2 regions of the Streptomyces sp. NPDC055025 genome follow, and region 1 is predicted to be linked to the other one. Evidence: predicted binding sites of a transcription regulator. Region 1 holds the regulator's gene; the other holds the start of a gene.
The links. Region 1 encodes HrcA, which represses chaperone genes, less so after heat shock. Its sites were predicted from a motif close to TTNGCACTCNGNNNNNCNGAGTGCNAA; they were not measured.

Region 1 (4,414 bases):
GTGACCACGGTGTACGTTCCGGCGCGGGCCAGCGCGTCCAGGGTGGACCTGGTCGGACATCCGAAGGTGAAGGAGACGACCGGCACCGGGTCGTCGAGCAGGATCGCGAGTTTGGCCTCGTAGCCGTCGTCCCGTCCGGCCTCGGGATCGCCGAGCGGTGTCTCGTACCAGGTCGCCTCACCGGCGAGCTGATTGCGGTAGACCTCGATGGTCGCGCGGTCGGCGCTGTGCTGCTGCGGCATGAAGAGATTGATCCCGAAGGGCTGACCGGTCAGCCCGCGCAGCTGTTTGACCTCTTCGTACATACCGTCCGCCGTCTTGTACCCGGCGGCGAGGAACCCGAGACCGCCGGCCTCGCAGACAGCCGCGGCGAGCTGGGGGCAGGAGGCGCCGCCCGCCATGGGGGCCTGCACGATCGGATACCGGCAGAGATCGGTCAGTGCGGAGGACATGGAGGCATGGTGCCATGCCCTCCGTGACAGCTCCGAATCGGTGCCGCACCTGGCGGGGCCGCTGAAACGGCCGCGCAAAAAGGCCGACGTCCAGAGAAATCCCTGAACGCCGGCCCACAACAACCTGTCGGCGTCGAACACGCCTTCAGCCGCGAGAACCGTTCCTATCGGCCGCCGGCCTACCGGCCGTTGAACGCGTCCTTCAGCCGCGAGAACAGACCCCGCCGGCCCGGCTGACAGCACCACCCGGGGGACCACCCCCGGACCCCCAGCCCGGCAAACCACCCACCAGCCACAGCCCTACCGGCCGTTGAACGCGTCCTTCAACCGCGAGAACAGACCCTGCTGACCCGGCTGGAACTGGCCCGTGGGGCGCTCCTCGCCGCGCAGCTTCGCCAGCTCGCGCAGCAGCCGCTCCTGCTCCGGGTCCAGCTTCGACGGGGTCATCACCTCGACATGCACGATCAGATCGCCCCGGCCGCCACCGCGCAGATGCGTGATGCCCCGGCCGTGCAGCGGGATCGACTGGCCCGACTGCGTGCCCGGCCGTACGTCGATCTCCTCCATCCCGTCCAGCGTCTCCAGCGGGCACTTCGTGCCCAGCGACGCCGCCGTCATCGGGATGGTGACCGTGCAGTGCAGATCGTCGCCGCGCCGCTGGAACACCGAGTGCGCCAGCTCATGGATCTCGACGTACAGATCACCGGCGGGGCCGCCGCCGGGGCCGACCTCGCCCTCACCCGCGAGCTGGATGCGGGTGCCGTTGTCGACACCGGCCGGGATCTTGACCGTGAGCGTACGGCGGGAGCGGATACGTCCGTCGCCCGCGCACTCGGGGCACGGGGTCGGCACGACCGTACCGAAGCCCTGGCACTGCGGGCACGGCCGCGAGGTCATGACCTGGCCCAGGAAGGACCGGGTGACCTGCGAGACCTCGCCGCGGCCACGGCACATGTCACAGGTCTGCGCCGAGGTGCCGGGCGCCGCGCCCTCGCCGGAACAGGTCGTACAGACGACGGCCGTGTCGACCTGGATGTCCTTCGTCGTGCCGAAGGCCGCCTCGTTGAGGTCGATCTCCAGCCGGATCATCGCGTCCTGGCCGCGCCGCGTCCGCGATCTGGGACCGCGCTGCGACGCCGTGCCGAAGAACGCGTCCATGATGTCGGAGAAGTTGCCGAAGCCACCGGCCCCGAAGCCGCCGGCGCCCCCGCCCCCGTTCGCCGAGAGGGGGTCCCCGCCGAGGTCGTAGACCTGTTTCTTCTGCGGGTCCGACAGCACCTCGTACGCGGCGTTGATCTCCTTGAAGCGCTCCTGCGTCTTGGGATCGGGATTGACATCCGGATGCAGCTCGCGCGCGAGCCGCCGGAATGCCTTCTTGATCTCGTCCTGAGATGCGTCGCGGCGTACGCCGAGTACGGCGTAATAGTCCGTGGCCACTTACGACTCCGCCAGGATCTGTCCGACGTAACGTGCCACTGCGCGTACCGCTCCCATCGTTCCGGGGTAGTCCATGCGGGTCGGTCCGACCACGCCGAGTTTGGCGACTGCCTCGTCGCCAGAACCGTAGCCGACCGCGACGACGGACGTGGAGTTGAGGCCCTCATGGGCGTTCTCGTGCCCGATACGTACGGTCATGCCGGGATCCTTGGCCTCGCCGAGCAGCTTGAGGAGCACCACATGCTCCTCCAGCGCCTCCAGCACCGGCCGGATGGTCAGGGGGAAGTCGTGTCCGAAACGGGTGATGTTGGCCGTACCGCCGATCACCAGCCGCTCCTCGGTCTCCTCGACCAGGGTTTCGAGCAGGGTCGCGAGCACGGTGGACACCACACCGCGGTCCTCCTGCTCGAAGGAGTCGGGCAGGTCCTGCACGAGCTGCGGGACATCCGCGAAGCGGCGTCCGACGATCCGGCTGTTGAGCCGGGCCCGGAGATCCGCGAGCGAGGTCTCGCCGAAGGGCGCGGGAGCGTCGACCATGCGCTGCTCGACCCGTCCCGTGTCCGTGATCAGGACGAGCATCAGCCGGGCGGGCGCGAGCGCCAGCAGCTCCACGTGCCGCACCGTCGAGCGGGTCAGCGAGGGGTACTGGACGACGGCGACCTGCCGGGTGAGCTGCGCCAGCAGCCGGACCGTACGGCCCACGACGTCGTCGAGGTCGACGGCGCCGTCCAGGAAGTTCTGGATGGCACGGCGCTCCGGCGAGGACAGCGGCTTGACACCGGCCAGCTTGTCGACGAAGAGCCGGTAGCCCTTGTCGGTCGGGATGCGTCCCGCGCTGGTGTGCGGCTGGGCGATGAAGCCCTCGTCCTCCAGCACCGCCATGTCATTGCGGACGGTCGCCGGTGAGACACCGAGCTTGTGGCGCTCGGTGAGCGCCTTGGAGCCGACGGGCTCCTCGGTGCCGACATAGTCCTGGACGATGGCGCGCAGCACCTCGAGTCTGCGTTCGCTGAGCATGGCGCACACCTCCAGCTCTGGTCGTCGTGCCGGGCCGTTCCGCGGTCGTTCCGGTCCTGCTACTCACTTCTTGGCAACTTCTTGACACTCTTCTTGGCACTCGCTCACGGGGAGTGCCAACACTCCCCCCGTAAGTGTACGGCCGTGGGGTACACCCGGAGCAAGAGCGGCCGAACACGATACCGCCCGATCCGGCGTATCGGCGGCGGCGCCGTTTCCGTACCGTCCCGTAGCGTCCTGGTATGGACGTCTGTTGGGAAGAACACGGGTGGGAGCGGCTGGCCCCGGGAGTGGGGCGGCGACGGCTGCCGGGGTGGGACGCGACGGCCGGACTGGTCGTGGGCACGGACGCCGTCCTGCTGTACGACACGGGCTCGACGGTCCGTGAGGGCGCCGAACTCGCCGCCGGGGTACGGGCCCTGCTGGGCGGCGGCCGGCACGTGACGCATATCGCACTCAGCCACCCCCACTTCGACCATGTGCTGGGGACGGCCGCGTTCCCGGGGGCGGAGGTGTACGGGGCGGTGGGCATGGCGCGGCTGCTGGCGCCGGGCGGCTCGGGCCCGTCCGGCCCGTCCGGCCCGTCCGGTCTGCCTGGTATGCCTGATACGACGGGTGTGTCTGGTGCATCGAGTCTGTTCGAGGAGGCCGTACGGCTCGGGGCGGACGCGGAGGAGACGGCGCGGGCGGTGGACGGGCTGGTGGCACCCCGGCACGAGGTGTCGGGGCTGCTCACCCTGGAACTGGGCGGTGGGCGCCGGGCGGTACTGGTGAACGCGGGACCCGGGCATACGGCGCACGACTTGGCGGTGCTGGTGGCGGGGGCTTCGGGGGCGCCTTCCGTGGTCTTCTGCGGCGATCTGGTGGAGGAGTCCGGTGAGCCGCAGGCGGGCCCCGACGCCGTCCCGGGGCGCTGGCCGGCCGCCCTGGACCGGCTGCTGACGCTGGGGGGCGAGGACGCGGTGTATGTGCCGGGACACGGCGCGGTGGTGGACGCGGCGTTCGTACGGGCACAACGCGACGCGCTGGCGACGCGGTTCGGGGTGTCGTAGCCGTACCGGCCGGTGCGGCCTATCGTCTTGCGAATGCGTAGCTACAGCCCCGATCTGACGCCTCCGTGGAAGAAGTCCACGCCCGCGCCCGAGGTCCCGGCGGAGCCGGATCCGGATCTGGTGGTCGAGGAGGTGTCGACGGGATTCTGCGGTGCGGTGGTCCGCTGCGAGAAGACCGCGGAGGGTCCGACGGTCACGCTGGAGGACCGGTTCGGCAAGCACCGGGTGTTCCCGCTCGTCCCCGGCGGGTTCCTGCTGGACGGGCGGGTGGTCACCCTGGTGCGCCCGACGGCGGGGGGCCCGGCCCGCCCGACCCGTACGGCCTCCGGCTCCGTGGCCGTGCCCGGGGCCCGTGCGCGGGTGGCACGGGCCGGCCGTATCTATGTCGAGGGCCGCCACGACGCCGAACTGGTGGAGAAGGTGTGGGGCGACGATCTGCGCGTCGAGGGCGTGGTC
Region 2 (4,414 bases), on a different contig from region 1:
TCCCACGCGGTCCTGAAGACCTCCGCGGTCAGCTCCTCCGCCGCGCCCCGGTCGCCCACCCGCCGGTGGACATAGGCCGATACGCGCGGGTGCTCGCGTGCGTACATGGCCGTGAACCGCTCGGAGCGATCGCCGTCGGGCGCACGGCCCCCGTCGCTCCCCGTCATCCGAAAGGTTTCCACATCTCTCATATGTCATGAGCCCGGCGGATCCTTACAAGCCGCGGGACACGGCCCGGGAAACGCCCGAGGGCGGCACCCCCGCGAAAGGGGTGCCGCCCTCGGTACGTACCAGGACCGCGTCCGAACCGGCCGGCTCCGAGGAGCCGTCAGGCTCAGAAGTCCATGTCACCGCCCGGCATACCGCCCGGAGCGGCCGCGGCGGCCTTCTCCGGCTTGTCGGCGATGACGGCCTCGGTGGTCAGGAACAGCGCGGCGATGGAGGCCGCGTTCTGCAGCGCGGACCGCGTCACCTTCGCCGGGTCGATGATGCCCTCGGCGATCATGTCGACGTACTCGCCGGTCGCGGCGTTCAGACCGTGACCGACCGTCAGGTTGCGGACCTTCTCGACGACGACGCCGCCCTCAAGACCACCGTTGACGGCGATCTGCTTGAGCGGGGCCTCCAGCGCGAGCTTGACGGCGTTGGCACCGGTCGCCTCGTCGCCCTCCAGCTCCAGCTTGTCGAAGACCGAGGCAGCCTGGAGCAGAGCCACGCCACCACCGGCGACGATGCCCTCCTCGACGGCGGCCTTGGCGTTGCGCACCGCGTCCTCGATGCGGTGCTTGCGCTCCTTCAGCTCGACCTCGGTCGCGGCACCGGCCTTGATGACGGCCACGCCGCCGGCCAGCTTCGCCAGACGCTCCTGGAGCTTCTCGCGGTCGTAGTCCGAGTCGCTGTTCTCGATCTCGGCGCGGATCTGGTTGACCCGGCCGGCGACCTGGTCGCTGTCACCGGCACCGTCGACGATGGTGGTCTCGTCCTTGGTGATGACGACCTTGCGGGCGCGGCCCAGCAGGTCCAGGCCGGCGTTCTCCAGCTTGAGGCCGACCTCCTCGGAGATGACCGTGCCGCCGGTGAGGATGGCGATGTCGTTGAGCATCGCCTTGCGGCGGTCACCGAAGCCCGGGGCCTTGACGGCGACGGACTTGAAGGTGCCACGGATCTTGTTGACGACCAGGGTCGACAGCGCCTCGCCCTCGACGTCCTCCGCGATGATCAGCAGGGGCTTGCCCGACTGCATGACCTTCTCCAGCAGCGGAAGGAGGTCCTTCACGTTGCCGATCTTGGAGTTCACGATCAGGAGGTACGGGTCGTCCAGGGACGCCTCCATACGCTCCATGTCCGTGGCGAAGTACGCGGAGATGTAGCCCTTGTCGAAGCGCATACCCTCCGTCAGTTCGAGCTCCAGACCGAAGGTCTGGGACTCCTCGACGGTGATGACGCCTTCCTTGCCGACCTTGTCCATGGCCTCGGCGATGAGCTCGCCGATCTGGGTGTCGGCGGCGGAGATGGAGGCGGTCGAAGCGATCTGCTCCTTGGTCTCCACATCCTTGGCCTGCTCCAGCAGGGCGCCGGAGACGGCCTCGACGGCCTTCTCGATGCCGCGCTTGAGGGCCATCGGGTTGGCGCCGGCGGCCACGTTGCGCAGGCCCTCGCGGACGAGCGCCTGGGCCAGCACGGTCGCGGTGGTCGTACCGTCGCCGGCGACGTCGTCCGTCTTCTTGGCGACTTCCTTGACCAGCTCGGCGCCGATCTTCTCGTACGGGTCCTCGAGCTCGATCTCCTTGGCGATGGACACACCATCGTTGGTGATCGTGGGGGCGCCCCACTTCTTCTCGAGGACGACGTTGCGACCCTTGGGGCCAAGGGTGACCTTGACGGCGTCGGCGAGCTGGTTCATCCCGCGCTCGAGACCGCGCCGTGCCTCCTCGTTGAACGCGATGATCTTGGCCATGTGAAGTGGTCCTCCCGGACTGGGGTGGATTGCTCCGGACCGCGCTGGCGCCCGCGACGGACGGCCTGAGAGCCGTGCGGTTCCTTGCCCCACCGGCTCTTCGGGCCTCACCGACCCGGTCCTTAAGTTGTCACTCTCACTCGCAGAGTGCTAACGCCAATGATTAGCACTCGACCCCCGAGAGTGCAAGCGCCCCCGGACTCCGGCGGTGTCCCCACGCCGGGCCGCGTGCCACCCGCGCCCGCTCATCCGGGCGCCGTACCCACGCCGGCCGCGCGCCACCCGCGCCCGGACACGCACGAGGGGTCCGTATCCCGTCTCCGGGATACGGACCCCTCGGCGTGAGCCGTGAACTGCGTGCGTCGGTGGCCGATCGCGCCGGGATCAGACGGCGAGCTTGACCATGTCCGCCTGCGGACCCTTCTGGCCCTGCGAGATCTCGAACTCCACTCGCTGACCTTCTTCAAGGGTGCGGTAACCGTCCATCTGAATCGCGCTGTAGTGGACGAAAACATCCGCACCACCGTCTACCGCGATGAAGCCGTAGCCCTTCTCCGCGTTGAACCACTTGACGGTGCCCTGAGCCATGCCTAACTCCCCTATTACTGGCCCTTCCAGGGGCCACACTTCGCGCCGGAACGCGTCGACCGCGGCTGAATGTATCTGCCCAACTGCCCTCTGCAACAGGTCAATCGGACGAGAATTATGGGCATGGCCGAACACGCATAGCGACGAATTCGCTGCGTTCCCGGGCAAGTCGGGCCGGGCAAAGCGCACCTAAAGTGCAAACAGCGCGATGACTTCAGCCCTATGTTGTCGCGTTCTCATACGCGCGCCGGATGGGCGGCGGAGGGGCGTTCCCACACTCTATCGCGTTCAACCATAAAGAATGGCTCCCTCCGCTTCTCTTGCGGAGGGAGCCATACCGGTCACCCGGTGTCGCCACGAAAGGGGCGGGCCCGGGGGCCCGTGAGTCAGCCTCCGGCGACCGCGGGGATGATCGAGACGCCGGCGCCCGCCGGGGTCGCGGTCTCCAGGCCCTGCTCGAAGCGGACGTCGTCGTCGTTCACGTACACGTTCACGAAGCGGCGCAACTTGCCCTGGTCGTCCAGGACCCGCGCGGCGATACCGGGGTGGCTGGCCTCCAGGGACTGGATGACCTCGGAGAGGGTCGCCCCTTCGGCCGGGACCTCGGCCTTGCCGCCGGTGTACGTACGGAGAATGGTGGGGATGCGGACGTTGACGCTCATGTTGGGTGTTCTGCCTTCCGTCTTCCGTGACGTCGTCGGGGTCGGTGGGCCGGATCGCGGGTGAGCGGGCCGGGCCGGGTCATCGGGCCGGGCGGCCGGTCAGCGGGCCAGACCGGCGTCGCGGAACGCGTCCAGGCTCGGGCGGATGGTCGCGGTCGGGCCCGTCGTCGGCGCCACCGCGTCCAGGGTCTTCAGTCCGTCACCCGTGTTGAGGACCACGGTCGTCAGCGCCGGGTCGAGCACTCCCGCCTCGATCAGCTTCTTGGTCACGCCGACGGTCACCCCGCCCGCGGTCTCCGCGAAGATGCCCTCGGTGCGCGCCAGCAGCTTGATCGCGTCGACGATCTGCTCGTCGTCGACGTCCTCGACCGCGCCGCCGGTGCGACGGGCGATGTCCAGGACGTACGGGCCGTCGGCCGGGTTGCCGATCGCCAGGGACTTGGCGATGGTGTCGGGCTTCTGCGGCCGTACGACATCGTGTCCGGCCTTGAAGGCGGTGGACACCGGCGAGCAGCCCTCGGCCTGGGCGCCGAAGATCTTGTACGGCCTGTCCTCCACGAGCCCCAGCTTGATCAGTTCCTGGAGACCCTTGTCGATCTTCGTGAGCTGCGACCCGGAGGCGACCGGGATGACGATCTGGTCGGGCAGCCGCCAGCCGAGCTGCTCACAGATCTCGTACGCGAGTGTCTTGGAGCCCTCGCCGTAGTACGGACGGAGGTTGACGTTGACGAAGCCCCAGCCCTCGCCCAGGGGATCGCCGATCAGCTCCGAGCAGAAACGGTTCACGTCGTCGTAGTTGCCCTCGATGCCGACGAGTTCACCGCCGTACACCGCGGCCATGACGACCTTGCCCTGCTCCAGGTCGTGCGGGATGAACACACAGGAGCGGAAGCCGGCGCGGGCGGCTGCGGCGCCGACCGCGCCCGCCAGATTGCCGGTGGAGGAGCAGGAGAGTGTGGTGAAACCGAAGGCGCGGGCGGCCTCGACGGCGATGGCGACGACACGGTCCTTGAAGGAATGCGTCGGATTGCCGGAGTCGTCCTTGATGTGCAGGGAGCCGGTGATACCCAGTTCACGGGCGAGATTGTCGGCCTTGACCAGCTTGGTGAAACCGGGGTTGATGTTCGGCTTCGAGGCCACATCGGCCGGGACGGGCAGCAGTGACGCGTACCGCCAGATGTTGTCCGGGCCGTCCGCGATCCGCTTC

Region 2: a site for HrcA is predicted at 2,085-2,111, ahead of groL (chaperonin GroEL). Genes of this name have one in related genera too.

What each region holds. Positions count from the first base shown of each region.
Region 1 covers NZ_JBSGVS010000049.1:56,687-61,100, reverse strand. Annotated here, with positions in the region: gene ACWGDX_RS27355 (nitronate monooxygenase) at 1-452, opposite strand, end outside; gene dnaJ (molecular chaperone DnaJ) at 753-1,889, opposite strand; gene hrcA (heat-inducible transcriptional repressor HrcA) at 1,890-2,906, opposite strand; gene ACWGDX_RS27340 (MBL fold metallo-hydrolase) at 3,149-3,958, shown strand; gene ACWGDX_RS27335 (DUF3097 domain-containing protein) at 3,992-4,414, shown strand, end outside.
Region 2 covers NZ_JBSGVS010000018.1:44,560-48,973, reverse strand. Annotated here, with positions in the region: gene ACWGDX_RS13965 (RNA polymerase sigma factor) at 1-167, opposite strand, end outside; gene groL (chaperonin GroEL) at 335-1,957, opposite strand; gene ACWGDX_RS13955 (cold-shock protein) at 2,342-2,545, opposite strand; gene ACWGDX_RS13950 (ubiquitin-like small modifier protein 1) at 2,932-3,207, opposite strand; gene thrC (threonine synthase) at 3,307-4,414, opposite strand, start outside.